DNA from 2 places in the Streptomyces sp. CNT360 genome. Region 2 is predicted to be linked to the other one. Evidence: predicted binding sites of a transcription regulator. Region 2 holds the regulator's gene; the other holds the start of a gene.
What was found. Region 2 encodes HrcA, which represses chaperone genes, less so after heat shock. Its sites were predicted from a motif close to TTNGCACTCNGNNNNNCNGAGTGCNAA; they were not measured.
Positions count from the first base shown of each region.

Region 1: the regulator HrcA is predicted to act here: its motif matches at 8,727-8,753, upstream of groL (chaperonin GroEL).

Region 1 covers NZ_AUKO01000028.1:121,612-136,575, forward strand. The annotation lists gene H297_RS0121505 (ROK family protein) at 1-64, opposite strand, end outside; gene H297_RS0121510 (extracellular solute-binding protein) at 413-1,696, shown strand; gene H297_RS0121515 (DUF3263 domain-containing protein) at 1,759-2,076, shown strand; gene otsB (trehalose-phosphatase) at 2,138-3,019, shown strand; gene H297_RS37675 (trehalose-6-phosphate synthase) at 3,054-4,568, opposite strand; gene H297_RS0121530 (glucosyl-3-phosphoglycerate synthase) at 4,759-5,862, opposite strand; SAM riboswitch class I at 6,112-6,262, shown strand; gene thrC (threonine synthase) at 6,281-7,594, shown strand; gene H297_RS0121540 (MoaD/ThiS family protein) at 7,633-7,908, shown strand; gene H297_RS0121545 (cold-shock protein) at 8,348-8,551, shown strand; gene groL (chaperonin GroEL) at 8,937-10,565, shown strand; gene H297_RS0121555 (DUF427 domain-containing protein) at 10,700-11,050, opposite strand; gene H297_RS0121560 (GNAT family N-acetyltransferase) at 11,131-11,772, opposite strand; gene H297_RS0121565 (GntR family transcriptional regulator) at 11,828-12,850, opposite strand; gene H297_RS0121570 (FAD-dependent monooxygenase) at 13,075-14,196, shown strand; gene H297_RS0121575 (YnfA family protein) at 14,235-14,567, shown strand.
Region 2 covers NZ_KE384245.1:126,573-141,536, forward strand. The annotation lists partial or broken gene H297_RS42265 (ComEC/Rec2 family competence protein) at 1-470, shown strand, start outside; gene H297_RS44670 (hypothetical protein) at 613-861, opposite strand; gene holA (DNA polymerase III subunit delta) at 1,159-2,145, shown strand; gene rpsT (30S ribosomal protein S20) at 2,751-3,017, opposite strand; gene lepA (translation elongation factor 4) at 3,353-5,224, shown strand; gene H297_RS0129840 (AMP-dependent synthetase/ligase) at 5,474-7,366, shown strand; partial or broken gene H297_RS39165 (SpoIIE family protein phosphatase) at 7,504-9,348, shown strand; gene hemW (radical SAM family heme chaperone HemW) at 9,397-10,620, opposite strand; gene H297_RS0129855 (SCO4225 family membrane protein) at 10,728-11,036, opposite strand; gene H297_RS0129860 (DUF3097 domain-containing protein) at 11,222-12,073, opposite strand; gene H297_RS0129865 (MBL fold metallo-hydrolase) at 12,079-12,822, opposite strand; gene hrcA (heat-inducible transcriptional repressor HrcA) at 13,081-14,097, shown strand; gene dnaJ (molecular chaperone DnaJ) at 14,098-14,964, shown strand, end outside.

The DNA of each region.
Region 1 (14,964 bases), on a different contig from region 2:
CGTACCGCGCGGTGCGTGCGGGCCGCGTGGGGGGTGCGGTGGGGGCCTCTTCGGGGGTACTCACGCGGCACAGTGTCCCGCGTCGGACCTGAAAAGGTCTAGTCCACTCCGGGGATCTTCTGCCGTTCGGTCCCCCTCCGGGTACCCGGCCGCGGCCGTCCGGGTGCCCGGTGCGGACGCGGCCGCCGTCCGAACCGTCCGTGCCCGGAACGGTTCTGCGGAGCCCGAACGGAAGCCAAGCTGATCCCTTACCGGTATCGATCATCTGTAGACGACCCAGGGGTCACGGAGAGAGACTCCCGCCCAACGGACCGGGGTTGGTGGTGCCAAGGGGACTGACGGTGCCAGGGGGTCCACAGCACGTACATCGCACGTTCTGAGGGTTCGCAGGGTCGTTAGGGGTGTCGAAAAGATGGATCGGCGGCGTTTTCTGGGCATGGCGGCGGGCGGAGCGGCCTCCGCGGCCGGCATGACCGCGTTGAGCGGCTGCGGCAGCGGTCCGGGGTCCGGCGGCGTCACGCTGAAACTCGTCGCCGCGGACTACGGGAACCCTGGCGCGGACAACAGCTCGAAGGTCTACTGGCAGAACCTCGCCGACGCCTTCACCAAGAAGAACCCCGGCATCTCCGTCGACGTCACCGTCCACAGCTGGAACGACATCGGCAAGAAGCTGAAGGAGCTGGTCGACTCCGACAACCCGCCGGACATCGCGCAGGTCGACTCGTACGCCACCTGGGCCTCGGAGGGGAAGCTCTACAAGGTCAGCGAACTGCTGCCGATACCCGCCCAGGCCGAGTTCCTGGTCTCCCTCGCGGAGGCCGGCGAGGTGCAGCGTGTCCAGTACGGGCTGCCCTTCGTGGCCAGCACGCGCGTACTGATGTACAACAAGGACCTCTTCGCCAAGGCCGGGCTGGACCCGGACAAGCCGCCGCGGAGCTGGGAGGCGCTCAAGTCCGCCGCCCGCTCCCTGCGTGAGGCCGGCGTCAAGATCCCCTACGGCCTGCCGCTCGGCCCGGAGGAGGCCCAGGGCGAGGCGCTGATGTGGATGCTGGGCAACGGCGGGTCCTACGTCGACAGCGTCGGCAACTACACCCTCAACTCCCCGGAGAACATCGAGACGATGGAGTGGCTGCGCGACAACCTCGTCGCTCCCGGCTACACGGAGCCCAACCCGCAGCGGGTCGACAGGCAGCAGCTCTTCGACGCCTTCAGCGCGGGGAAGGTCGGCGTCCTCAACGGGCATCCCACCCTGATGCACCAGGCCGACCAGAAGGACATCTCCTACGGCACCGGCAAGCTGCCGGGGCGCGACGGTCCGGCGGACGGCACCCTGGGCGTCGGCGACTGGATGATGGCCTTCAACAAGAACGGCCACCGCGAGGAGTGCGGCAAGTTCCTCTCCTTCGTCTACGAGGAGAAGAACCACTACGCCTTCGCCGCCCAGTACGGTCTGCTGCCGGTCACCACGAGCGCGTCGGAGCGGATGCGCAAGGACAAGAAGCACAAGAAGCTGTGGCCCTTCCTCGACCAACTGGCCGGCGCGGAGTTCTACCCGGTCGGCAAGGTCTCGTGGACGGCGACCAACGACACTCTCAAGAAGTCCGTCGGGCAGGCCGCGAAGAAGGGCGGCGACCCCAGGAGCGTGCTGACGGCCCTCCAGCGCAAGGCGGAGGCGGCCGAGAAGGCGAGCTCCTAGCCACGCGGCCCGGCTCCCTGGACCCGGCCGGCTCTGTCAGGGGCCCGCCGTACGGTGGAGGCATGAGCACACCGGACGGGGACGAGGGCGGCGCAGCGGAAGAGCCCGCGGAGACGGCGGGGCTCACGGAAGCGGCGGAACCCGCGGAGACGGCGGGGCTCACGGACGAGGACCGGGCCGTCCTCGCCTTCGCCGCGCGCGGCTGGCCCTCGCCCGGCGAGAAGGAGCGGGCCGTCAGGGAGCGGCTCGGCATGTCCCCGGTCCGCTACTACCAGTTCCTGAACGCCCTGCTCGACGACCCGCAGGCGCTGCGGTACGACCCCGTGACGGTCAACCGGCTGCGGCGGCTCCGCCAGGCCAACCGCGACCGTGCCCGCTGAGCGGCGGCCGTTCGCCTGCCGGAGCCGACGCGTTCCGCACCTGACTCGCTAGGGTGCCGCCATGCCGTCTCAGCCCTCGCCTCCCCCGTCCCCGCACCCGCTGCCCGCACCGGAGACGGAGGCGGGGCGCGCGGGGCTCGCCGCGCTCCGTGCCGCACCAAAGCGCGCCGTACTGGCACTCGACTTCGACGGGACGCTGGCGCCCATCGTCGCCGACCCCCGCGACGCACGGGCCCACCCCGAGGCGGCGGCGGCCCTCGCCCGGCTCGCGCCGCGCCTGGCGGGCATCGCCGTCATCACCGGCCGGCCCGCCGCCGACGCCGTCACCTACGGCGCCTTCGACGGCGCGGCCGGTCTGGAGGGGCTGACCGTCCTGGGGGCCTACGGGGCCGAGCGGTGGAACGCCGCCGACCGCACCGTCCGCGCCCCCGAACCCCCTGCCGGGGTGGCCGCCGTCCGCGCCGAACTCCCCGCCCTGCTCACAAAGCTGGGGGCCCCGGACGGCACCTGGACGGAGGACAAGGGCAGGGCGCTCGCCGTGCACACCCGGCGCGCCGCCGCCCCCGACGAGGCCCTCGCCCTCCTGCGCGCGCCCCTGTACGCCCTCGCCGAACGGCACGGCCTCGTGGTCGAGCCCGGCCGCATGGTGCTGGAGCTGCGCCCTCCGGGAGCCGACAAGGGCGCCGCCCTGGCGGACTACGTCCGGGAGAAGAGCGCGGGCGCCGTCGTCTACGCGGGCGACGACCTGGGCGACCTGCCCGCCTACGAGACGGTCACCGCGCTGCGGGACGCGGGGGTGCCGGGCCTGCTGCTCTACAGCGCCCCCGAGACCGGCGACGAGACGGTTCCCCGCCTCGCGGAGCGCGCGGACGTGACCGTCCGGGGTCCCGCGGGCCTGGTGGCCTGGCTGCGCGCGCTGGCGGACGCGCTGGACGCGCGGTAAGGCCCGCGGCGGCAGCGACGACGACGGCAGCGGCTCAGCGCCGCAGCGCCTCCAGTTGGTCGAGGAGCCAGCGCGTGGGCGGGTGCGCGGTGGCGGTCGCGGCCAGCTTCGCGGAGGACGCGGCACGGGTGGCGGGGTCCGCCTCCAGGGCGTCCCGGAGCGCCCGTGCCGTCTCCCGTACGTCGAAGGGGTTGACGGACCAGGCGTCGGCGCCCATCTCCTCGTGGGCGCCGGCCTCCCGCGAGAGCACCAGCGCGCAGCCCTGGTCGGAGACGACGGGAATCTCCTTCGCGACGAGGTTCATCCCGTCCCGGACGGGGTTGACCAGCGCGACGTCGGCCATCCGGTACGCCGCCAGCGACCGCGCGAAGTCGTCCTTGACGTGCAGCACGACGGGTGTCCAGCCGGGGGTGGAGAACTCGGCGTTGATCTCGTCGGCGACCCGGCCGACCTCGGCGGTGTAGTCGCGGTAGACGGCCAGGTCCTGGCGCGAGGGGTAGGCGAACGCCAACTGGACGACGTGTTCGCGCCATTCGGGGTGGTCGGTGAGCAGCCGCCGGAAGGCGTGGAGCCCGCGCACGATGTTCTTCGACAGCTCGGTGCGGTCGACCCGTACGACGGTCCGCCGCGGCCTGCCGTCGGGCGCGGTGCCCACCTGCTCGCGGAGCTGCCCCATCCGCTCCGCGACGTCCTCCCGGTGGGCACGCTCACGCAGGAAGTCGCCGTCCGCGCCGAGCGGGTGCACCCCGATGCGGGTGGTGCGGCCCTGGTACGTCACCGACAGCCCGGCCCCTGCCTCGCCGTGGTCGGTGACGGTGGCGCCGAGCACCCGTGCGCAGCACTCCGCGAACAGCCGCGCCCAGCGCGCGGTCAGGAAGGCCGTGCGGTCGGCGCCGAGCATGCCCCGCAGGACGTCCGCCGCCACGTCGTCGGGCAGCAGCCGGAAGTAGTCGGGGGGCGCCCAGGGCGTGTGCGAGAAGTGGCCGATCCGCAGGTCGGGGCGGCGCTCCCGGAGCAGCCCGGGGACCAGGGTGAGGTGGTAGTCCTGCACCAGCACCGTGGCGCCCGGCCCGGCCTCCTGGGCCAGCGCGTCGGCGAAGGCGGCGTTGTAGGTCCCGTACTCCGCCCACTGGCGGGTGAAGTCCTCGTCGAAGGCGGGTTCGAGCGGGATCTGGTAGAGCATGTGGTGGGTGAACCACAGCACCGAGTTGGCGATGCCGTGGTAGGCGGCCTCGAAGGTGCCGGCCGGGATGTCGAGCATCCGCACGGTCTGCCCGCCGGTGTCCTGGCGGTCCAGGTGGCCGCCTGCGCGGCGGGCCGCCTCGCGGTCGCCGTCACCCAGCGCGGCGCACACCCATACCGCGTCCGCGTCCGGGCCGATGGCCGACAGGCCGGACACCAGACCGCCGCCGCCCCGCTTGGCGGCGAGCGTCCCGTCCTCCGCGCGCGTGTACGAGACGGGCCCGCGGTTGGAGGCGACAAGGACCTGCGAGGACGCCTCGGCTGCTGCGGGGGACGACGCGTGCGGTGGTGGTGCTCCAGCGGCCATGCGCGGAGCTTAGCCGTTCACGAATCCGCTCAAACGTGCCCCTGGACCGCCGGAATCCCCTGTACTCCCGGTCCTCCGGCTCTCCGAGGCTGCACCCGGCTCCCCGGCCCTGAGCCCCCGGTTCCTGAGCCCCCGGTGCTGAGCGCCCAGGACTCCGTGGCCCCGGGCTCACCGGGCGACGGGCCGCCCCTCACGCGGCCACCCGCCGCTGCCCGTATTCGGGCACCGTGCACATCGGCGGGCGCTCCTCCGCGTCGATCAGGTGGCCGCGGGGGATGAAGGCGCCCTCCTCGTCCCGCTCGAACTGGGTCAGCGGCGTCACCCCCGAGCGGCCCCCGAGCACGGACGCGTCGTCCCGGCGGCCCCCCAGCTCGGCGCCGCCTTCGGGGGCCGGGCCGGTACCGCCTCCGAGCAGGTGGCCGTCCCCGTGCACGCTCCGGTGGCCGTCCCCGGGTACGTGCAGACCCACTCCGCGCTCGATGCGGCGCTGTGCCGTCGCGTAGATGGCCGTGGCCATCCGGCCCAGCGCCAGCCCGTCCTGGTTGCGGTGCAGCCGCACCCCCACGTCGACCTGCGCCAGCGCGTCGAGCCCGGCCAGCTCCAGCGCGTCGACCAGCAGCGCCAGCTCCACCCCGTAGCCGACCGGGAACGGCAGCCGCTCCAGCAGCGAGCGGCGGGCCGCGTACTCGCCGCCCAGCGGCTGCACCAGTCCGGCCAGCCGCGGCCAGTGCAGGTTGAGCAGCGGGCGCGCCACCAGCTCCGTGACCCGGCCGCCGCCTGCCGGGCTGTCCCGCAGCGGCCGGTCGTACATCGCCTTGACGAGCTGCACGTCGGGCTCCGTCAGCAGCGGGCCGACGATGCCGGTGACGAAGTCGGGCGAGAACTCGCGCAGGTCCGCGTCGACGAAGCAGATGATGTCGCCTCCGGTCACCATGAGTGAGCGCCACAGCACCTCGCCCTTGCCGGAGCGGGCCGGCACCCGGGGGAGCACCTCGTCGCGGTGGACGACCCTGGCGCCGGCCGCCGCCGCGACCTCGCCGGTGCGGTCGGTGGAGCCGGAGTCCATCACGATCACCTCGTCCACCAGCGCAGTTCTGGTGGCCGGGTGCGGCAGGGCCAGTTCGCGGCGGATGATCGAGACGATCTCGCCGACGGTCTCCTCCTCGTCGAGGGCGGGCAGTACCACGCTGACCGTGGTGCCGGTGCGCCGCTTGGCCGCCAGCAGCGACTCCAGCGGCCGGTCGGCGGCGCGCCAGGAGCGGCGCCGCAGCCATTGGCCCACTTCTTCGAGCACGTGCGCGCCTTCCTGTAGTCCGTCCTGGTCGTCCGTCCTGGGCGCCTGTCCTGTCGGCCGTCCGGGTCCGTCGGCGGGGCCGGACGGGGGGTGGCGGACGGTCGACGGTGATCCGTCTCGCGGTTCGGACGTCCCTCTCAAGCGTGACGGCCGTCGGTTACAGTCTTGAACAACGCAGGTGGCCTCCGCATCTCGGGGGCCGTCGCGACAAACGCCCGGGCGGCCGCTCGCCGCCCGGTGCCACAGAGCAGCTCATCCAGAGGGGCAGAGGGAACGGCCCGTTGAAGCCCCGGCAACCATCCCGCGATCCGCGTGTACGCGGAAAGCTGTGGCGAGACCGCCTCGTGGGGACGGTGCCAATTCCGGCCCGTGGCGAGATACGGCACGGGGAAGATGAGGAGAAAGGGCCTCGCCTCACATGGCTGTGCAAACCGTTGCAGGCAACACCACCGCCACCACCGACTCCGACGCCGCACCCTCCTACGACCTCGGAGCGGCCGTCGCCCTCTCCTGTCGCGAGTGCGGCACCCGCACACCGCTCGGTCCCAGCTTCGTGTGTCTGGAGTGTTTCGGTCCGCTGGAGGTCGCCTACGAGCTGCCGACCGGTGACCCGGAGGCGCTGCGCAAGCGCATCGAGTCGGGGCCCGCCTCGATGTGGCGCTACGCACCGCTGCTGCCCGTGCCCGCGGACGTCGCCGCCAGGCCGAACCTCAACCCCGGTTTCACCCAGCTCGTCCAGGCCGACCGGCTCGCGGCCGAGCTGGGCGTGACCGGCGGTCTCTACGTCAAGGACGACTCCGGCAACCCCACCCACTCCTTCAAGGACCGCCCGGTCGCCATCGCGCTGGAGGCCGCCCGCGCCTTCGGCTTCACCACGCTGTCCTGCTCCTCGACCGGCAACCTGGCCGGCGCGGTGGGGGCTGCCGCCTCGCGCGCGGGACTGCGCTCGTGCGTGTTCATCCCCGACGGACTGGAGCAGTCCAAGGTCGTGATGGCCGCGGTCTACGGCGGCGACCTGGTGGCGATCGACGGCACGTACGACGACGTGAACCGGTTCTGCTCCGAGCTGATCGGTGACCCGCTGGGTGAGGGCTGGGGCTTCACCAACGTCAACCTGCGGCCCTTCTACGCCGAGGGGTCGAAGTCGCTGGCGTACGAGATCTGCGAGCAGCTCGGCTGGGAGCTGCCCGACCAGATCGTCATCCCCGTCGCCTCCGGCTGTCAGCTCGTCAAGATCGACAAGGGGCTGCGGGAGCTGGTCCGGCTCGGCCTCGTCGAGGACAAGCCGTTCCGGATCTTCGCCGCCCAGGCCGAGGGCTGCTCTCCGGTCTCCCGGGCCTACAAGGAGGGCACCAGCGCCGTCCGCCCGGTCAGGCAGCCCGACACCGTCGCCAAGTCCCTCGCCATCGGCGACCCGGCCGACGGTCCGTACGTCGTGGACATCTGCACGCGGACCGGCGGCGCCGTCGAGGACGTGAACGACGAGCAGATCGTGGACGCGATGAAGCTGCTCGCGCGGACCGAGGGCGTCTTCGCGGAGACGGCGGGCGGCGTCACGCTGGGCGTGACGCGCAAGCTGATCGAGGCCGGGGCGATCGACCCCACCCTGACGACGGTGGTCCTCAACACCGGCGACGGCCTCAAGACGCTGGACGCCGTGGCGCCCACGGCGCGTCCCACCGCCGTCATCGGCCCCAACCTGGCCGCCTTCCGGGACGCCGGGCTCGCCTGACCCGGGGCCCACCCTCCGACGTAAGGAAGAGACGAAACATGAGCGTGAACGTCCGGATCCCGACCATTCTGCGCACCTACACGGGCGGCCAGGCGGAGGTCTCCGCCGAGGGCGACACCCTGGAGGCGGTGCTGGCGGACCTGGAGAAGAACCACACGGGCATCAGCGCCCGGGTGCTCGACGACACGGGCAAGCTGCGTCGCTTCGTCAACGTCTACGTCAACGACGACGACGTCCGCTTCGAGCAGGGCCTGCAGACCCCGACGCCGGACGGCGCGGGGATCTCGATCATCCCGGCGGTGGCCGGCGGCTGAGGCCACGGCGTCCGCAGCCTCGGAATCGCCCCTTCCGGATCCGGTCCGGAAGGGGCGATTCCGCGTTCCGGAAGGCGGTAGAGTGACGGGAGTTTCCGCATGGTGTCCCGCCGCTCCATACCAGGCGCATATGCGAATGCGTCGGCACATGTGACAGCGGCCGTACAAGTTGGTGCCGAAAACGCCGGGCCAATTGTCGTGATGACCCCGTATGCCTGGCCCGACTTGCCCTGGTGGCACCGGAGTTGAGGCGGTTTTCCCGATCAGCCGTGCCCAGAATTCTCGTCCGATTGACCTGTTGCACAGGGCGTCCGTGCAGATACATTCAGCGGCGGTCGACGCGTTCCGGCGCACGCCCCCCGCTCGTCGTGGGGGTGAGGTCTGACCCGGGTTCGCGAAGTGCGGGCTCGTGCAAGGGCCAGTAATAGGGGAGTTAGGAATGGCTCAGGGCACCGTCAAGTGGTTCAACGCGGAGAAGGGGTACGGCTTCATCGCGGTCGACGGTGGTGCGGACGTGTTCGTCCACTACAGCGCGATCCAGATGGACGGGTACCGCACTCTCGACGAAGGGCAGCGGGTCGAGTTCGAGATCTCGCAGGGTCAGAAGGGGCCGCAGGCGGACATGGTCCGCGTGACCGGCTGACTGCCGCCGGACTGCGCGCAGACGCAGACTCGAACAGTGAGGGGCCGCCCCCCGACGGGGGGCGGCCCCTCACTGGTGTCCGCGGCCTGCGGGGCACGGTGCGGAGCACCCCGGGTCGCTTGCGCTTCCCCCGTCGCCCGACCACCAGGCCCCCGTCAGGACTCCCTCGGAGTCGCTTGCACTCACCATGCCCGAGTGCTAATCATTGGGTTAGCACTCTACGAGTGAGAGTGACAGACAAGGACCGGGTCGGTGAGGTCCGCGGACCGGGTGGGGAAGGAACCCGCCGGGTCGCAGGCCGTCCGTCGCGGGCGCCACGCGGTCCGGAGCAATCCACACCCTCCCCTTGCTCGGGCATGGGGGAATCCAGGGAGGACCAACCCACATGGCCAAGATCATCGCCTTTGACGAGGAGGCGCGGCGCGGTCTTGAGCGTGGCATGAACCAGCTTGCCGACGCCGTCAAGGTCACGCTCGGCCCGAAGGGCCGCAACGTCGTTCTGGAGAAGAAGTGGGGCGCCCCCACCATCACCAACGACGGTGTCTCCATCGCCAAGGAGATCGAGCTTGAGGACTCCTATGAGAAGATCGGCGCGGAGCTGGTCAAGGAGGTCGCCAAGAAGACGGACGACGTAGCCGGTGACGGCACGACGACCGCGACCGTCCTGGCCCAGGCGCTGGTCCGCGAGGGGCTGCGCAACGTCGCCGCGGGTGCCAACCCGATGGCCCTCAAGCGCGGCATCGAGAAGGCCACCGAGGCCGTCTCCGCCGCCCTGCTGGAGCAGGCGAAGGACGTGGAGACCAAGGAGCAGATCGCCTCCACCGCCTCCATCTCCGCGGCCGACACCCAGATCGGTGAGCTGATCGCCGAGGCCATGGACAAGGTCGGCAAGGAAGGCGTCATCACCGTCGAGGAGTCGCAGACCTTCGGGCTGGAGCTGGAGCTCACCGAGGGCATGCGCTTCGACAAGGGCTACATCTCCGCCTACTTCGCCACCGACATGGAGCGCATGGAGGCGGAGCTGGAGGACCCGTACATCCTCATCGTCAACTCCAAGATCAGCAACGTGAAGGACCTCCTTCCGCTGCTGGAGAAGGTCATGCAGTCGGGCAAGCCGCTGCTGATCATCGCGGAGGACGTCGAGGGCGAGGCCCTGTCCACGCTGGTCGTCAACAAGATCCGCGGCACCTTCAAGTCCGTCGCCGTCAAGGCCCCGGGCTTCGGTGACCGCCGCAAGGCCATGCTCGGTGACATCGCCATCCTCACCGGTGGCCAGGTCATCTCCGAGGAGGTCGGTCTCAAGCTGGAGAACGCCTCCCTGGACCTGCTGGGCCGCGCCCGCAAGGTCCAGATCACCAAGGACGAGACCACCATCGTCGACGGTGCGGGCGACAGCGAGCAGGTCGCGGGCCGGGTCAACCAGATCCGCGCCGAGATCGAGAACAGCGACTCGGACTACGACCGCGAGAAGCTCCAGGAGCGCCTGGCGAAGCTGGCCGGCGGCGTGGCCGTCATCAAGGCCGGTGCCGCCACCGAGGTCGAGCTCAAGGAGCGCAAGCACCGCATCGAGGACGCCGTCCGCAACGCGAAGGCGGCCGTCGAGGAGGGCATCGTCGCCGGCGGTGGCGTGGCCCTGCTCCAGGCCTCCTCGGTCTTCGAGAAGCTGGAGCTGGACGGCGACGAGGCCACCGGTGCCGCCGCCGTCAAGCTGGCCCTGGAGGCCCCGCTCAAGCAGATCGCGGTCAACGCCGGTCTCGAGGGCGGCGTCATCGTGGAGAAGGTGCGCAACCTGACCCCGGGCCACGGCCTGAACGCCGCCTCCGGCGAGTACGTCGACATGATCGCCGAGGGCATCCTCGACCCGGCCAAGGTGACGCGCTCCGCGCTGCAGAACGCCGCCTCCATCGCGGCGCTCTTCCTGACCACCGAGGCCGTCATCGCCGACAAGCCGGAGAAGGCCGCCGCGGGCGCCGACGCGGCTGCCGCCGGTGGCATGGGCGGCATGGACTTCTGAGTCCGGCCGCCGGTCACGGCACCGCCCGCCGAGGCAGGCCGCTACGGCGCAGCCGAGGCGAGCAGAGGGCGGGCACCCCACGCGGGTGCCCGCCCTTCGTCGTGCCGTAGGCCGGCCTCTCGCCGTGCCGCAGGTCAGCCGACCTCGACCTCCGCGAAGCACAGACGGCCCTCGATCGGGGAGACCAGCTCCTTGGGCTCGGGGTAGGACCAGGCGACGTCCTCGGCGCTGCCGTCGGCCAGGGACCAGTACGCGGCGACGCCCTTGAACGGGCAGGTGGTCCGGGTCTCGGAGGGGGCGAGCAGGTCGGTGCGTACGTCCTCGGGCGGCAGGTAGTAGCGCACCGGGTAGCCCGTCTCGCGGAGCAGGAGCGGGCGGCTGCTGTCGGCCAGCACCTGGCCCTGGTGCGTCACCCTGACGTGGTCGGTGCCTTCTTCGACGGTGATGGTGTGACCGTTGCCCCGGTCTTGGCCGTGCGGAGACATGGGCTCTCCCTTGCGTCGTGGACGGAGTCGGTGGGGCGTTCCGCTCAACCTACTCAGCGCGGGCCGTCCGGGGCCGGAACTCACCGGCCGAACAGCGGAAGAGCCGCGGCCAGGCCGTGCACCTGCACGGGCACGGTGCGGTGCGCCTCCCAGCCGGCACGGTCGAGACGGAAGTGCTTCAGGTGCCGCGCCCGGCCCTGGACGGCGGCCACGGAGACGCCGTCCGGCCGGTACCCGAGCTTCTCCGAGACCCGGCGTGAGCGCGGGTTGTCCGCCATTGCGGCCGAGGTCGCGCTGTGGGCGCCGAGCCCCTCGAACGCCAGGTGCAGCAGCGCGGCCCGCATCTCGGTGCCGAACCCCCGGCCCTGGTGGTCGGCGCCGAGCCAGGAGCCGGTGCGGGCCTCCCGTACGACGGCGAACGCGTCGCCGCTCAGGTCGGCCCGCCCGATCACCGTCCCCTCGTGCACCACGGCCGTGCTCAGCGTCCACGCTTCGGGGCGCCAGTCCGCGACGGTGCTCAGGACGTGCTGGAAACAGCCCCGCATGCGCTCCTGGGGACCGACCGCGGTCCAGGGGACGCTGAAGGGCATCTCGGCCTCGTCGTGGATCCTTCCCCCGGCCAGTTCGGCCAGCTCCGTGAGCGCCGCCGCGTCCGGAAGGCGCAGCTCCAGCCGGGGAGTTGTCAGGCGCAGCCCGTACAGGGGCCAGATGTGGGCTTCCATGACGGGAGCCTGCCGAACCGCCGGCCGCGGGGCGACCGGATTTCCGCCCGCGGGGTCACCCCTCGCCCGCCGTCAGCCGGGCCACCCGGTCCAGGACGGCGGCCAGCCCCAGCTCGAACAGCTCGTCCAGGTGCAGGTCGTAGCCGTCCTCACCGAGGGCGCCGAGCACCCGGGTGAAGGCCGGGTACGTCCCGGAAGCGGTGAACCACTCCAGCGTCGCCTTCTGCTGGTCCAGCCACTCCTGGTCCGTCAGCCCGGTGCTGCTCCGCGCAGCCGTCTCCCGCTCCCCCTGCACGGCGAGGGCCTGCACATGGCTGTAGAGCAGGACGTCGACGTTCAGCATGGTCGCCGCGGACAGGCCGTGGCCCTCCAGGGAGCCGAGGATCCACTCGGAGTACGCCAGCAGGCCCGGCAGCAGCAACGGGCGGGTCAGCGGGGTGATCTGGGCCAGCCAGGGGTGGGCGCGGTGGAGCCGCCACAGGGCCCGGGCGCCCGTCTCCAGCCGGGCCCGCCAGCCGATGGGCGCCTCCGGCGAGTCGGGGGCCGGCAGCGGCAGCCCGGCCAGGACGGTGTCCGCCATCAGCAGCACCAGGTCGTCCTTGCCGTCGACGTAGCGGTAGGCCGCCATCGTGGCGGTGCCGAGGCGGGCGGCCACGCTCCGCATCGACAGCGCGGCCATCCCCTCCGCGTCGGCGATCTCGACCGCCGCCCGGACGACACGCTCCCGCGTCAGCTCCCGCCCCGTCTCCCGCCCCTGTGCTCCCCCTTGTTCCCGCGCCGGCTCGCGTTCCGTCTCCCGGGAGCCGGTTCCCGCCGCGTGGCCCCGACGGGGCGGCAGCGGGTCGGGCCGGGGGGCCCGCGGGGAGGCGACCACGGTGCCCACCCGCGGCTGCGCCTCGACGAGCCCCTCCTGGCGCAGGGCGGCCAGCGCCTTGGTGGCGGTGGCCAGAGCCACGTTCCACTGCCGGGCGAGCCCGCGGGTGGAGGGCACCCGGTCGCCCGGGGCGAACTCGCCGTCGCGGATGCGCCGCCGCAGCTCCGCCGCGATCCGGGCGTAGGGGGGTGTGGGGTCGGTCACAACGGTTCCTCCTGTGGGGCCTGTGCTAGCACAGATCTGACGGGCGGGGAGGACTGCCCGTGCGAGGAGCTGTACTAGCACAGATTACCCGCTGAGCGCACGGGGGAGCTGTACCGGCTGTGTGCGTACACCGTACATTCAGGATGTCCTGCCACCCGGAAACACCGGAGGCGCCGGGGCGCCAGGGCGCATCCCGCCGCGTACGCCGTACGAAGGAGTCTGCCGTGAAGACCGTCCTCATCTCCGGAGCGAGCGTCGCCGGGCTGACCCTCGCCTGCCTGCTGGCCGAGCGCGGCTTCGCGCCCACCGTCGTCGAGCGCGCCCCCGCGGTGCGCCCCGGCGGGCATGCCGTCGACGTCCGCGGTGTCGCACTCGACGTCCTGGACCGGATGGGCCTTCTCGACGAGGCGCGCGCCGTGCGGACGCGTATGCGCGGCATGTCCATGCACGACGCGAACGGTCGCGAACTGTGGCGGTCCTCGGAGATGACCTACAGCAGCGGCCGGCTCGACAGCGACGACATCGAGCTGCTCCGCGAGGACCTGACCGCACTGCTGTACCGCCGTGCGCGGGGCCGGGCCGAGTTCCTCTTCGGCAACCGCCTCACCGCGCTCGACCGGACCCCTCACGCGGTGTCGGCCACCTTTGCCGACGGCACCCGCCGCACGTTCGACCGCGTCGTGGGAGCGGACGGCCTGCACTCCGGGGTGCGGAAGCTGGCCTTCGGGCCCGAGTCCCGCTACCTCCACCACCTCGGCTCCCACCTGGCCGTCTTCTCCACCGACAACTTCCCCGGCCTCGACAACTGGCAGGTCTGGAGCCAGGGCGAGAGCGCGAGCTACTGCCTCTACCCCGTACGGGACAACACCCGACTGCGGGCCACGCTGGGCTTCATGTCGGGGCCGCTCGACTACGACCACCACGACACCGAGCAGCAGAAGGACCTGCTGGCCACCCGCATGGCGGGGCTGGGCGGCGACGCTCCGGAGCTCCTGAAGGCCATGCGCACGGCGCCCGACTTCTTCTTCGACGCCATGGCCCAGATCCGCATGGACCGCTGGGTGAACGGCCGTGTCGCGCTGGTCGGTGACGCCGGGTACGGTCCGTCACCGCTGTCCGGACAGGGCACCAGCCTCGCCCTCGTCGGCGCCCGGGTGCTGGCCGACGAGCTCTGCGCGGCGGTCGCCCCCGGCGGCACCGACGCCTGCGGTCCCTTCGCGCGCTACGAGCAGCGCATGCGCCCCTTCGTCGCCCTCAACCAGGCCCTCGCCACCGAGAACCCCGGACGGGGCGCGCCGGAGGAGTCGCTGGAGCGTGCGAAGAACGCCCTGGACCTCGACGCCTGACGCGGGGCGCCGGCCAGGGGTCTGGAAGACTGGCGCCCGTGCTCACGCTCCGCTCCCTCGCCCTGTTCGCCGCCGCCGCGCTCCTGGAGATCGGGGGTGCCTGGCTGGTGTGGCAGGGGGTGAGGGAGCACCGGGGATGGGTGTGGATCGGAGGGGGTGTCGTGGCGCTGGGGCTGTACGGCTTCGCCGCCACGCTCCAGCCCGATGCCGACTTCGGCCGCGTCCTCGCCGCGTACGGCGGTGTCTTCGTCGCCGGGTCCCTGGCCTGGGGCATGGTCGCGGACGGCTACCGCCCGGACCGCTACGACGTTCTCGGCGCCCTGATCTGCCTCGCCGGGATGGCCGTGATCATGTACGTACCGCGCCGTTGAGGGCTGAATTCTGCTGCCCGTGGGTGAGGGTCTGCTGCGCTGTGGGTGAGGGTGGGTGGGGCCTGTTGTGAGGGTGCCCATAGGAGCCAGGTCACGTACGAAGCGGCGTCGCAGGTTCCGTGTGCGGGGGTGGGGGCGGTCCAGCGCGTCGGGGTGGGGGTTGGGGACGAAGCGGGGTCGTAGGTCACACAGTTGTCGGCTCGGGGAGCCGGTTTCCAGGGTGGGTGCCGGATCGCGACGAGAGCCGGGGTACGCCCCGCACGACGCGGTCGGATGTGTCCCCCTTTGAAAGGCATCCCCCTTCGCATGCGTACTGCTCTGCGCAACCGCAAGCTGACCACCGGCCTGACCGTCCTGGGTGCCGCCGGTATCGCCACCGCCACCCTGACCGGCACCG
Region 2 (14,964 bases):
CGGCGCTGATCGCGGAAGCGGGGGAGCGACGGCACACCGGTGACCTGCGATGGGAGGTGGTGTGGCCGCAACCCGCCGCTCCGGCCGGTGTGCCGGAGGGCAGCAGGGGGTGGGGAGCTGGAGGAGAAGGGAAGGGCGAAGGGGAGGGTGCCAACGACGCGAGCGTCACGCTGCTCGTGCGCACGGCGGGACTCACGCTGTTCCTCCCTGGCGATCTCGAACCGGACGCGCAGCAGGCTCTGTTGCGGTTGCGCCCCGATCTGCCGCGGGTCGACGTACTGAAGGTCGCCCACCATGGTTCGCGGTTCCAGGATCCGGAGCTGCTGCGGCGGTTGCGGCCGCGGGTGGCCCTCGTCTCGGCAGGGCGGGACAACCCGTACGGACACCCGGCCCCCGGGACGCTGGCCGCACTGGCCGCCGAGGGGGCCCTGGTCGCCCGTACGGACCGGAACGGGGCCCTGGCGCTGGTGCGGCGCCCGGACGGCACCCCTGCTGTGGTCACTCAGCGTGGCAGTGCGGCCACGTCGGGGGCGCATGGGATGCATGAGTCGGTTTCGCGCGGGCCGGGCGACGACTGCGGGAACCGCGCCATGCAGGCCGAAGGCTCTCCCCTCAGTCGTGCTCCAGCCAGCCCTCGTGCTCTTCGGCGACGGTGGCCAGAAGCGCGGGGTCGTAAGCGGCGTCCGGGTCTTCGAGAACCACCAGCCACTGGGCGTCCTCGGCATCGTCCTCCCCCGCGAGAGCGTCGCGGACGAGTTCGGGTTCCTGGGGGAGCCCGAGCCGCAGCTCCAACTGCTCGGCCACCTCCTCGGCCGCGTCCCTGTCGGGCAGTACCAGTACATGCCGTGCGTCGTCGCTCACCGTGGCATTGTCCCAGCGCACCACTGTCACGCTCCGCGTACTCCGGGGGACGAGGCGAGGCCCCCTTGGGCGTCATCGGGTGTCACCGGGTGGCAGTCAATGCGATCGGGGAGCACCAGGTGGCACCGGGGGCCGCGACGAGGCACCCGCACCTCACGAGCCGCCCCCGGCACGTGTCACCGCGAGGCACCATTGAGGCCCCACCGAGGGGCGACGGCGTGGAGTGAAGCGGTGTGCAGCCGGCAGGTCAGCCTGGGCGGCATTCCCTGTCGGTACGGCGTGGGATGCTGGTTCGCGATGGCTGCGCGTAAGAAGACCTCGGACGATCCACTCGCCCCCCTGACCCTCGCGGTGGGCCAGGAGGAGCTGCTCATCGAGCGGGCAGTACGGGTGGTGATCGACGCGGCACGCGCCGCCGACGCCGACACGGACGTGCGGGATCTCGCGCAGGGTGAGCTGCAGCCGGGCACGCTCGCCGAGCTGACCAGCCCGTCGCTGTTCGCCGAGCGGAAGGTTGTCGTCGTACGAGCGGCCCAGGACCTGGCGGCGGACACGGTCAAGGACGTGAAGGCGTATGTGTCGGCGCCGGTGGAGGAGATCACGCTCGTCCTCGTGCACGCCGGCGGTCCGAAGGGCAAGGGACTGCTGGATGCCGCGCGCAAGGCCGGAGCGCGGGAGGTCGAGTGCCCGAAGATGACGAGGCCCGCCGACCGGCTGGCGTTCGTCCGGGGGGAGTTCCGGACCGCGGGACGCTCGGCGACGCCGGAGGCGTGCCAGGCGTTGGTCGACGCGATCGGCAGTGATCTGCGGGAGCTTGCTTCGGCATGCGCCCAGTTGACCGCCGATGTGGAGGGCACGATCGACGAGGCCGTGGTCGGCCGCTACTACACCGGGCGGGCGGAGGCTTCCAGCTTCACGGTCGCCGACCGGGCGGTCGAGGGGAAGGCCGCCGAGGCGCTGGAGACCCTGCGCTGGGCGGTCGCCACGGGGGTCGCCCCCGTTCTGATCACCAGCGCGCTGGCGCAGGGGGTGCGGGCCATCGGCAAGCTGGCGGGCGCTCCGCGCGGGGCACGCCCGGGCGACCTGGCCCGCGATCTGGGAATGCCGCCGTGGAAGATCGACCGCGTGCGCCAGCAGATGCGTGGCTGGACGCCGGACGGGGTGGCCGTGGCGTTGCGCGCCGTCGCGGAGGCCGACGCCGCGGTGAAGGGCGCCGGCAGTGACCCGGAGTACGCACTGGAGAAAGCCGTCGTCGCCATCGCCGGTGCCGCCCGCTCCCGCTGACCCTATCTCTGGGCGGGTCACCCCCTGGGCCTCCAGACACCCACCCCGGCCCTCTCCCGCCCACGCTGCGAGGCCGAGACTCGCCCCGGCAAACCAGCCCCACCCAGCACCGGGCGCCCCGCATCGGGGCCCACCCAGCGTCGGCCGCCGGCCCGACAGCGGTGCCCCGTCCGACATCGGGCAGCCCCCACCCCGCACCTGGCCCCACTCCGCGTCGGGGCCCACCCAGCACCGGGCGCCGCCCCGCATCGGGGCCCACCCAGCGTCGGCCGCCGGCCCGACAGCGGTGCCCCGCCCGACATCGGGCGACCCCCACCCCGCACCGGGCCACGCCCGGCATGGGTGCCCCGGCATGCGGAAGACCCCGCCCGGGGCCTGGGGAAGGGCCGGGCGGGGTCTCTCGTCGTGCTGTGCGAGGCGCCGCACCCGCGTGGCGAACGCAGGCCGCGTGCGGCGCGCTGTCTCAAACGGTGGCTCGGACGTACGGCGGATGAGAGAGGGCCCGCCTTGCGACGTCGGAGCCGGTCGGGTCACCCTTCCCCGGAGTTCTCGTCCGGAGGAGCCCCCGTGCGGGGGCCGGGGCCCGGCGGGCCGAGAGGCGTCGGTCAGCCGTTGAGGGTGGCCACGTGCTTGGCCAGGGCCGCCTTCTTGTTGGCAGCGTTGTTCTTGTGCAGAACGCCCTTGCTGACGGCCTTGTCGAGCTTGCGGGCGGCGGCCTTGTGGGCCTCGCTCGCCTTGGCGGTGTCGCCGGCGGCGACGGCCTCGCGGGTGCGACGGATCGCGGTCTTCAGCTCGGACTTGACGGCCTTGTTGCGCTGCCGTGCCTTCTCGTTGGTGTTGATCCGCTTGATCTGGGACTTGATGTTCGCCACGAAAGAGCCTTTGCGGTTTCGGAGTTTCAAACGCCGGTGCCGTCGGGCACCGCACAGTGCATCCGTGCCATCCGGTGCCGTCAGGCACAAGGCACAGTCGCCCAGGCTACCAGTCGGGCGTGCACCCCTCCCAATCCGGTCGGTACCCGGCGCGCATGGGACCATGGTGTGCGACACACCCGCGCGCGATCCCGGCGGAGCCTCCGTCGGCCCCTTCGTGCGGTCACCACGCTGAAGCACCAGCACCAGCACCGAGCATCTGCACCAAGCACCTGCACCGAGCACCGAACCGCCAGCCCGAAGTCACCGACAGGCCAGACCCGACAGGACACTGCGTGCCCGCGACCCCAACGAACGCGCCGGAGCCGAGCCGTACCGACCCGGCGCTGATCCGTAACTTCTGCATCATCGCGCACATCGACCACGGCAAGTCCACGCTTGCCGACCGGATGCTCCAACTGACCGGCGTCGTGGACAAGAGGCAGATGCGCGCGCAGTACCTCGACCGCATGGACATCGAGCGCGAGCGGGGCATCACGATCAAGTCCCAGGCCGTGCGGATGCCCTGGGCGCCCACGGCCGATCCGGGCTCCCCGCACGTGCTCAACATGATCGACACGCCGGGTCACGTGGACTTCACCTACGAGGTCTCCCGTTCGCTGGCGGCGTGCGAGGGGTGCATCCTGCTGGTCGACGCCGCGCAGGGGATCGAGGCGCAGACCCTCGCCAACCTGTATCTGGCGATGGAGCACGACCTGACGATCATCCCCGTGCTCAACAAGATCGACCTGCCGGCGGCCCAGCCGGAGAAGTTCGCCGCGGAGCTGGCGCACCTGATCGGCTGCGAGCCGGAGGACGTGCTCAAGGTCTCGGCGAAGACGGGCGAGGGTGTTCAGGAGCTGCTGGACGAGGTCGTCCGGCAGGTGGCCCCGCCGACCGGTGTGGCGGACGCCCCGGCGCGCGCGATGATCTTCGACTCGGTCTACGACGCGTACCGCGGTGTGGTCACCTACATCAAGGTCGTCGACGGCAAGCTCAGCAAGCGCGAGCGCATCCGCATGATGTCGACCGGCGCCACGCACGAGCTGCTGGAGATCGGTGCGAACTCCCCGGAGATGACGCCCGCCGACGGGCTGGGCGTGGGCGAGGTCGGCTATCTGATCACCGGTGTGAAGGACGTGCGCCAGTCGAAGGTGGGTGACACGGTCACCCAGCAGACCAAGGGCGCCGAGAACCCGCTGCCGGGCTACAAGGACCCGAAGCCCATGGTGTTCTCGGGGCTGTATCCGCTGGACGGTTCGGACTACCCGCTGCTGCGGGACGCGCTGGACAAGCTGCTGCTCAACGACGCCGCGCTCACCTACGAGCCGGAGACCTCGGCGGCGCTGGGCTTCGGTTTCCGGGTGGGCTTCCTGGGGCTGCTGCACCTGGAGGTGATCCGCGAGCGCCTGGAGCGGGAGTTCGGTCTCGATCTGATCGCCACGGCGCCCAACGTGATCTACCGGGTGGAGATGGAGGACGGCACCGAGCATGTGGTGACCAACCCCAGCGAGTTCCCCACCGGGAAGACCGCCACCGTGCACGAGCCGGTGGTACGGGCCACCCTGATCGCGCCCAGCGAGTTCATCGGCGCGATCATGGAGCTGTGCCAGTCGCGGCGCGGCAATCTGCAGGGCATGGACTACCTGTCGGAGGACCGGGTCGAGTTGCGGTACACGCTGCCGCTGGCGGAGATCGTCTTCGACTTCTTCGACGCGCTGAAGTCCCGCACCCGTGGCTACGCCTCTCTCGACTACGAGCCGACCGGCGAGCAGGAGGCCGACCTGGTCAAGGTCGACATCCTGCTCCAGGGCGACAAGGTGGACGCGTTCTCCGCGATCGTCCACCGGGAGAAGGCGTACTCCTACGGCACCCGCATGGCGAACAAGCTGCGCGAGCTGATCCCGCGCCAGCAGTTCGAGGTGCCCATCCAGGCGGCTGTCGGCGCCCGCATCATCGCCCGTGAGACGATCCGCGCGATCCGCAAGGACGTGCTGGCCAAGTGCTACGGCGGTGACATCTCGCGGAAGCGGAAGCTGCTGGAGAAGCAGAAGGAGGGCAAGAAGCGGATGAAGGTCGTCGGCCGGGTGGAGGTGCCGCAGGAGGCGTTCATCGCGGCGCTGTCGACCGACGACGGCGGCGGCGAGAGCGGCAAGGCCAAGAAGTAGCCGCCGCCCGGTCAGGACGGTTACCCCGGGTTCCCCCTACGATCCGTGCAGCAGCCCCCTTACGTAAGGGGGCTGCGGCGTTTAGTCTGATCACTGCTCAGTAGTTACTCACGAGTCATAAGCGCGGGCCCGCTCCCACCGGACGGCCACCGAGCACGACGTGGCACAGGGCGCGCGGCACGCGTTGGCGCACGACGCAGGACGAGACGCAGAACGTAGGACGCAAGGACGCGGGTCCCGGAGGATGGCGTGAGCGACACACAGTCCCTGATCGAGAACCGGCCGCCCTCCGTGGCGACGCTCTTCCTGGAACGGGTCGAGGCCACTCCCGAGGCGGAGGCCTACCGCTACCCGGTCGTCCGCCCCGCAAGCGCGGGGGAGGGGCCCGACGAGTGGCGCTCCTACACCTGGCGTGAGGCGGCCGAGCGGATCTTCTCCGTCGCGGCCGGGCTCATGGACCTGGGGGTCCGCCCCGAGGAGCGGGTCGCCATCGCGTCCAGTACGCGGATCGAGTGGATCCTCTCCGACCTGGGGATCCTGTGCGCGGGGGCGGCGACGACCACCGTCTACCCGAGCACCAATGCGGACGAGGTGGCCTACATCCTCGCCGACTCGGACAGCAGGGTGCTGATCGCCGAGGACGCCGAGCAGGTCGCGAAGGTCCGCGCGCACCGGGACGAGCTGCCCGAGCTGGCGCACGTGGTACTGATGGACGGCGAGCCGGAGGCGGCGGACGCCGAGGCGGGGTGGGTCATCGGCTTCGCGGAGCTGGAGCGCCGCGGCGCCGCCTACCGTGCGGAGCACCCGGAGGCAGTCACCACGACGGTCCGGTCGCTGCGCCCCGACCAGCTCGCCACGCTGATCTACACCTCCGGTACGACGGGCAGGCCCAAGGGTGTGCGGCTGGCGCAGGACGCCTGGTCGTACATGGCCAAGGCCGTGCCTCCGACCGGGCTGCTGCACCAGGACGACGTGCAGTACCTGTGGCTGCCGCTGGCGCACGTGTTCGGCAAGATGCTGATCTCCGCGCAGATCGACTCCGGCCACGTGATCGCCGTGGACGGCCGCGTCGACAAGATCATCGACAATCTGCCGGTCGTGCAGCCGACGAAGATGTGCGCGGTGCCGCGGATCTTCGAGAAGGTCTACAACGGCGTCGCGCAGAAGGCGCGGGCCGGCGGCGCGGCCAAGTACAAGATCTTCCAGTGGGCGGCCGAGGTCGCCCGCGAGTACGCGAGGACCACGCAGGACAACCAGCGCCGCACCGGCGTCCCCGACGCACCGACCGGCCTGAAGGTCAAGCACGCCGTCGCCGACCGGCTCGTCTACAGCAAGCTGCGAGAGGCGTTCGGCGGCCGCATGGCCGGCTGTGTCTCCGGCTCGGCCGCGCTCGCTCCCGACCTGGGCTACTTCTTCGCGGGAGCCGGCATCCCCGTACTGGAGGGGTACGGGCTCACCGAGTCGTCGGCCGCCAGCTTCTGCAACCGCAGCGACAACTTCCGTACCGGCACGGTCGGCAAGCCGATGCCGGGCACCGAGGTGCGGATCGCGGACGACGGGGAGATCCTGCTGCGCGGACCCGGCATCATGCAGGGCTACCACGGGCTGCCGGACAAGACCGCGGAGGTGCTGGAGGAGGACGGCTGGTTCCACACCGGTGACATCGGCGAGCTGTCCGAGGACGGCTACCTGCGGATCACCGACCGCAAGAAGGACCTGATCAAGACCTCCGGCGGCAAGTACATCGCGCCTGCCGAGGTGGAGGGCCAGTTCAAGGCCGTCTGCCCGTACGTCTCCAACATCCTCGTGCACGGCGCGGGCCGGAACTTCTGCACCGCACTGATCGCGCTGGACGAGCCGGCCGTCACGGCCTGGGCGGCGGACCAGGAGGACCTCAAGGGCAAGCCGTACGCCGAGGTCGTCGCCTCCGAACAGGTGCGCAGCCTGATCGACGGCTACGTCGAGGAGCTGAACACGGGGCTCCAGCGCTGGCAGACGATCAAGAAGTTCCGCATCCTGCCGCGCGACCTGGACATCGAGCACGGTGAGCTGACGCCCAGTCTCAAGATGAAACGCCCGGTCGTGGAGCGGGAGTTCGGCGACCTGATCGAGGAGATGTACGCGGGGGCACGCGAACGCTGAGCCGCTCCCGGCCACCGCCCCGCTGCCCGGCCGGTTCGCCCCGGCCGGTCGGCGGGACGCGGTGCGGTGGGCGCGGGTGAGGGCGGGCGGGGAGCTCAGACGCCGCGGAGTTCGGCGAGCGCGTCGGTCAGGCAGGCCACGTCGCGGGCCAGCCGCGCGGTGTCGGCGCGCTCGCCGCCGCGGCCGCCCGCGGGTTCGCCCGCGCGGCGCTCAGCGAGTGGGGCGCCGGCGGTCCGGCCGCGGACGACGCCGTGCTGTTGATCAGCGAACTGGTCACCAACGCCGTCGTGCACGCGGGCACCAGTGTCGAACTGGAGTGCCGCTACGGGTCGGGGGCCGTCTACGCGGAGATCACCGACCGCCACCCGGCCCGCCGGGTCGCCGACCGGGGCGCCGAGGCCCACGGCCTCGGCTTACAGCTCGTCGGAGCGCTCGCCAAGGAGTGGGGCATCAACTACCGCAGGGACCGCAAGGCCGTCTGGTTCCTGCTCGCCCAGACGACGGACCCGCTCACCCCCGGCACAGCCATTTCCCTTCCGGTTCCCCCTCCGGCGCAGCCGCCCGCCCGCCCCGCTCGGCCCGCCTCCTCTCCGGCGCCGCCCCCGCCCCGTGCGGCGCTGTGGGGGCGCAGCTCGGCCGCAGGAGGCCAGGCGTGGACCAGCCACGCCGCCCTCTCCTTCCTCGCCGAGGCGTCCGACCTGCTGGCGGGACACACCGACGAGGAGCAGGTCGCCTCGCTCGCCGGGCAGCTCCTGGTGCCCCGGTTCGCGGACTGGTGCGCGGTATGGCTGCGTGACGACGACCGCTCCCGGCTGTCCCGGCTCGCCCGTGTGTGGCACGCCAGGGAGAGCCGTATCCAGGAGCTGCGCGGCGCACTCGCCCAGGACCCGCCCCCGGACGCGCCCCGCGCCCTGCCCGGCCAGGCCGTTCCCTGGCGCAGGCCCGCCCCCGCGCCGGGCGCCGGGAGGGCGGAGGCGGAGGGAGCCGCTCGCGGGCCCGCGCGGACGGACATCGACGGGGAGGGCGAGGCGGGGATCGACAGGGACTGCGCGGCGGACGGGAGCGGGAGAGCCGTCGGCGCAGTCCGCTGCGACCTGGTGGTCGGCGGCCGCACGGTCGGCACGCTGGTGCTCGGCCGGGACGGCCCGCTGCCGGTCCCGGACGAGGCGCTCGGCCTGATCGAGGACTTCGCCCGCCGGGTGGCCCTGGCCGTGCTCGCCGCGCGCCGCTACACCCAACAGGCCACCATCAGCCGGGTTCTGCAGCGGGGGCTGCTGCCCCGCGAGGAGATGCGGGTACCCGGCCTGGACACCGCGCTCGTCTACGAGCCGGCGGGGGAGGGCGCCTGCGCGGGTGGCGACTTCTACGACCTGCTGCAACTGCCGGACGGACGCTGGCGCTTCGCCCTCGGTGACGTGTGCGGCAGCGGACCGGAGGCCGCCATCGTCACCGGCCTGGCCCGCCCGGTGCTGCGGCTGCTGGCCCGGGAGGGCTACTCCGTGCCCGAGACGCTGGACCGGCTCAACCGGGAGGTGGGCGAGCAGGCCCGCTTCCTCTCCGTCGTCTACGGCGAACTGGCCTTCCGCGGCGACCTGGTGGACTCCACCCTCACCTGCGCCGGGCACCCGCTGCCGCTGGTGCGGGACGCCGCGGGGCAGGTGCGCACCGCTGCGCTGCCGCAGCTGCTGCTGGGCGTCGCCCAGCAGGTGAGCTACGAGAGCCAGTCCTTCACCCTGCATCCCGGCGACACCCTGCTGTGCGTCACCGACGGCGTGACCGAACGGCGCTGCGGCCGCCACCTGTTCGACGACGCGGACGGGCTGGCCAGCCACTTCGCGGACTGCGCCGAGCCGGACGCGCGTGGCATCGCCGAGCGCCTGCGCCGCGCCGTGTACGCCTTCGCTCCGGACCTGCCCGACGACGACCTGGCCATGCTGGTGCTGCGGGCACCCTCCCACCCGGGTCACGCTCCGGCCCGGTGACGTCGTGGCCCGGCCACCGAGCCGCTCGGTCCACGAGTGCCGAGCCGGTCAGTCCACGAGGTCCCGCACCACCGCGTCGGCCAACAGGCGGCCCCGCAAGGTGAGCACGGCCCGACCCCGTCCGTACGGCTCCGGCTCCAGCAGGCCGTCGTCACGGGCCCGCTCGGCGGCCCGGGTACCCTCTTCGGCCAACAGGTCCAGCGGGCAGCCGTCCCGCAACCGCAGCTCCAGAAGGATCCGTTCGACCCGCCGGTCCTCGGCGCCGAGCACCTCGCGGCCCGCACCGGGGGAGCGTCCCTCGGCGAGCGCCCTCGCATAGCCGGCGGGGTGCTTGACGTTCCACCAGCGCACCCCGCCGACGTGGCTGTGCGCCCCGGGCCCGGCGCCCCACCAGTCGGCACCGGTCCAGTACAGCTCGTTGTGCCGGCACCGTGCCGCCGCCTCGTTCGCGACCGCCCAGTTGGAGACCTCGTACCACGACAGGCCGGCCGCACCGAGCCGCTCCTCGGCGATCAGGTAGCGGTCCGCGTGCACGTCGTCGTCCGTCATCGGCACCTCGCCCCGCCGGATCCGCCGGGCGAGCCGGGTGCCCTCCTCGACGATCAGCGCGTACGCCGACACGTGGTCGGGTCCGGCGTCCAGCGCCGCGTCCAGGGTGGCCCGCCAGTCGTCGTCCGTCTCGCCCGGTGTGCCGTAGATCAGATCGAGGTTGACGTGCGAGAACCCCGCCTTGCGGGCCTCTGCGACGCACTCCTGGGGGCGGCCCGGCGTATGGGTGCGGTCCAGTACCCGCAGTACGTGCTCGCGTGCGCTCTGCATGCCGAACGAGATCCGGGTGAAGCCCGCCTCGCGGAGCTGCGTCAGGTAGGCAGGATCGACGGACTCCGGGTTCGCCTCGGTGGTCACCTCGGCGCCCTCGGAGAGCCCGAACTCCTCGTCGATCGCCTTCAGCATGTGCCCCAGGTCGGCGGCGGGCAGCAGGGTGGGCGTGCCGCCGCCGACGAACACGGTCTCCACGCTGCGGGCGTCCTCGCCCAGCACCCGGCGGGCGAGGCGCACCTCCTCCACGACCTGCTCGGCGTACCGCTCGCGCGAGGTGCCGCCCAGCTCTGCGGCGGTGTAGGTGTTGAAGTCGCAGTAGCCGCAGCGGGTGGCGCAGTACGGCACGTGCAGATAGAAGCCGAGCGGGCGCGACGCCGCGCCGTCGAGCGCGTGGCTGGGCAGCGAGCCGTCTGCGGGCATCGGCTCGCCGTCGGGAAGTGCGGAGGGCATCTGTCCATTGTCCCCGCTCGCCGGTGAAGCCTCCTCGGCGGCCGGGCGGCCGGGCGGCCGGTGTGCGGCTGCGGGACCGGTGGCGCGTGGCGGGGCCTGGGCCGGTGTCAGACGGTCCGGCCCCGCGCGGTCGTCACGCGCCGGCCGCGCAGCGCACCGTACACGGCGCCGACCGCCGCAGCCTGCACCAGAGCGGAGACGGCGAGCAGCAGCACCATGCCCCAGCCCTCCCCCGGGAGCACGGGCAGCAGGACGACGGAGACGGGTGCCGTGGCGAAGAACATCCACACGCCCGCGAACGAGGCGTCGGGCCCCGGCGCGAACAGCGTGACCCCGACGGTGAACAGCACGCTGGCGGCCACCAGCGCGAGATAGACCAGCGACGCCGGGTTGAGCAGCAACCTGCGTACGCTCACCGGCCCCCGCGCGGTCCTCGCCCGCTTCCTGTCCGTGGACGACGCTGCCATGACCGTTCCCCTGTCCTGTGCCGCACCTGTGTGCGGTCGCGTGCGGTGTACCCCGTCACCGTAGGCACGCCTCGTGCGGCCCGGCATGAGTACGGATACTCACGCCCCTCGTCCCGCGGAGGCCCGCACCGTCCTCAGGCCCCCTCCGGCGCGGTCACGAAGTCGATGAGCTCCTCCACCCGGCCCAGGAGCGCGGGCTCCAGATCCTTGTAGGAGCGCACGGCGCCCAGGATGCGCTGCCAGGCGGCACCGGTGTTCGGCTCCCAGCCCAGCCCGGCGCACACGCCGAGCTTCCAGTCCTGCCCCCTGGGCACACGCGGCCACCCGTCGATCCCCACGGATGAGGGCTTCACGGCCTCCCAGATGTCGATGTAGGGGTGTCCGACGACCAGGACGTGACCGCCGCTGACCGCGGCCGCCTCCGCCGCGATCCGTGACTCCTTCGAGCCCGGCACCAAGTGGTCCACCAGCACGCCGAGCCGCGCGTCGGGGCCGGGCCCGAAGCCCTCCACCACGGCGGGCAGGTCGTCGACGCCCTCCAGGTACTCCACGACGACCCCCTCGATCCGCAGGTCGTCGCCCCACACCTTCTCCACCAGCTCCGCGTCGTGCCGTCCCTCGACGTAGATGCGCCCGGCGCGGGCGATCCGGGCCCGCGCCCCGGGGACGGCGATGGACCCGGAGGCGGTCCGCCGCGGCCCCGCGGGCGCCGCCGCGGAAGCGTTCGCGGCGGGCCGTACGAGGGTGACGGTCCGCCCCTCCAGCAGGAATCCGCGCGGCGCCATGGGGAAGACCCGGTGCTTGCCGAAGCGGTCCTCCAGGGTGACCGTGGGCCCCTCGGCGGTCTTCTCGCACCTGACGACGGCCCCGCAGAACCCGGTGGCGACCTCCTCCACCACGAGGTCCCGTTCGGCGGCCACCTCGGGCACGGCCTGCTTCCGCTGCCACGGGGGAGTCAGGTCCACGTTGTCGTATCGGCTGTGCATGCCGCTCATTCTGCTACGAACCGCCTCGTCAGCTCGTCCCGTTGGGCCCGGACGAACGCGGCGTCCACCGCCGACCCGTGGCCGGGCACGTACAGCGCGTCCTCGCCGCCCAGTGCCAGCAGCCTCTCCAGCGCGTCGGGCCAGCGGGCGGGGTGGGCGTCGCGGCCGGCCTGGGGCTCGCCCGACTCCTCCACCAGGTCGCCGCAGAAGACGACGTCGGGACGGCCGGGCACCAGCACCGCCAGGTCGTGTTCGGTGTGGGCCGGGCCCATGTTGGCCAGGACCACCTCGCGCCCGCCCAGGTCGAGGGCGAGCTGACCGCTGACCGGATGGTGCGGCCGCACCAGCACGTCGGCCGCCTCTGCCGCCTCGTCCGCCAGCAGCCCGTGCGCCACGGCGTCGTCGCGGAGCGCCTCCGCGTCCCGGGAGAGCAGCTCGGCGGCGCCGACGGCCCCGTACACCTGGGCGCCGGAGAAGACGGCCGTGCCGAAGACGTGGTCGAAGTGCGGGTGGGTGAGGGCGACCCAGGCCACCCGCCGCCCCAGCAGCGCGGCGACGTCGGCGCGGACGGCGGCGCCCTCCCGCAGCGAGGAGCCGGTGTCGACGACAAGGACTCCGTTCTCCCCTGCGACGGCCCCCACCGTCGCGTCCCACTCGGGCAGTCTGCGCCGCAGCACCCCGTCCGCGAGCCGCTCCCAGCGCCCGCCGGCCCCCTCGGCATCACCCGTACCGTTCCCTTGCGCCTGCATACGACGACGCTAACCGCAGTGCGGGGCCACCGCCCTGCCAGGGACCGGCGCGCACGGCCGGGTTGCGGGTACGGTCGGGCGGCGTTCCGGTCCGACGGCCCTTGCCCCGGCTGTGGTGACCGGCCGTACACTGGCCCAGGGACTTGGCACTCCGGCGCGAAGAGTGCCAAGGAACGCCAGGGAGTGCCAGGGAGAGAGCCGGAGACCACCCCGCCGGGGGCGGCTTCGGACCAGCAGGCGGGACGGGAGGTGTGCGCCATGCTCAGCGAGCGCCGACTGGAAGTGCTCCGCGCCATCGTCCAGGACTACGTGGGTACGGAGGAGCCGGTGGGCTCCAAGGCCCTCACGGAGCGGCACAACCTGAAGGTGTCCCCGGCCACCGTGCGTAACGACATGGCGGCGCTGGAGGACGAGGGCTACATCGCGCAGCCGCACACGAGCGCGGGCCGGATCCCCACCGACAAGGGGTACCGCCTGTTCGTCGACAAGCTCGCCGGCGTCAAACCGCTCTCCACCCCGGAGCGCCGCGCGATCAGCAACTTCCTGGAGGGCGCCGTCGACCTCGACGACGTGGTGGGGCGCACGGTGCGGCTGCTGGCCCAGCTCACCCGCCAGGTCGCCGTCGTGCAGTACCCCTCGCTGACGCGCTCGACGGTGCGCCACGTGGAGCTGCTGGGGCTGGCGCCCGCGCGGCTGATGCTGGTGCTCATCACCGACACGGGCCGCGTCGAGCAGCGGCTGATCGACTGCCCGGCGCCGATCGGCGAGACGGTCCTGGCGGACCTGCGCGCCCGGCTCAACAGCCGCGTCGTCGGTCAGCGTTTCACCGAGGTGCCCTCGCTGGTGCAGGACCTGCCCGAGTCCTTCGACGCCGACGACCGGGCCACCATCTCCACGGTGCTGGCCACCCTGCTGGAGACCCTGGTCGAGGAGACCGAGGAACGGCTGATGATCGGCGGCACGGCCAACCTGACGCGGTTCGGCCACGACTTCCCGCTCACCATCAGGCCGGTCCTGGAGGCGCTGGAGGAGCAGGTGGTCCTCCTCAAACTGCTCGGCGAGGCCAAGGACCCGGGCATGACGGTACGAATCGGGCATGAGAACCAGCACGAGGGGCTGAGTTCCACATCGGTCGTCTCGGTCGGCTACGGTTCGGGCGACGAAGCAGTCGCCAAACTCGGCGTGGTCGGACCGACCCGCATGGACTACCCCGGAACGATGGGAGCTGTACGCGCAGTGGCACGGTACGTCGGACAGATCCTGGCGGAGTCATAAGTGGCGACGGACTACTACGCGGTCCTCGGCGTGCAGCGTGACGCCTCGCAGGACGAGATCAAGAAGGCGTTCCGCAGGCTCGCGCGCGAGCTGCACCCGGACGTCAACCCGGACCCGAAGACCCAGGAGCGGTTCAAGGAGATCAACACCGCCTACGAGGTGCTCTCCGATCCGCAGAAGAAGCAGGTCTACGACCTCGGCGGGGACCCGGCCTCGGGCGCGGCGGGAGCCGGTGCCGGCGGCTTCGGCGGCGGTTTCGGCAACTTCAGCGACATCATGGACGCCTTCTTCGGTACGTCGGCGCAGCGCGGCCCCCGCTCGCGCACCCGCCGCGGCCAGGACGCCATGATCCGCCTCGACATCGACCTGGACGAGGCCGCGTTCGGCACCACCAAGGACATCCAGGTCGACACGGCTGTCGTCTGCAACACCTGCAGCGGTGAGGGCGCGGCGCCCGGCACCTCCGCACAGACCTGCGACATGTGCCGCGGGCGCGGAGAGGTCTCCCAGGTCACCCGCTCCTTCCTGGGGCAGGTCATGACCTCGCGGCCCTGCCCGCAGTGCCAGGGCTTCGGCACGGTCGTGCCCACCCCCTGCCCCGAGTGCGCGGGGGACGGCCGGGTGCGCTCGCGACGCAGCCTCACGGTGAAGATCCCCGCGGGTGTCGACAACGGCACCCGCATCCAGCTCGCCGGCGAAGGTGAGGTCGGCCCGGGCGGCGGCCCGGCGGGCGACCTGTACGTGGAGATCCACGAGAGCTCCCATCCGACCTTCCAGCGCCGCGGGGACGATCTGCACTGCACCGTCACCATCCCGATGACGGCGGCTGCCCTGGGCACCAAGGTGCCGCTGGAGACGCTCGACGGC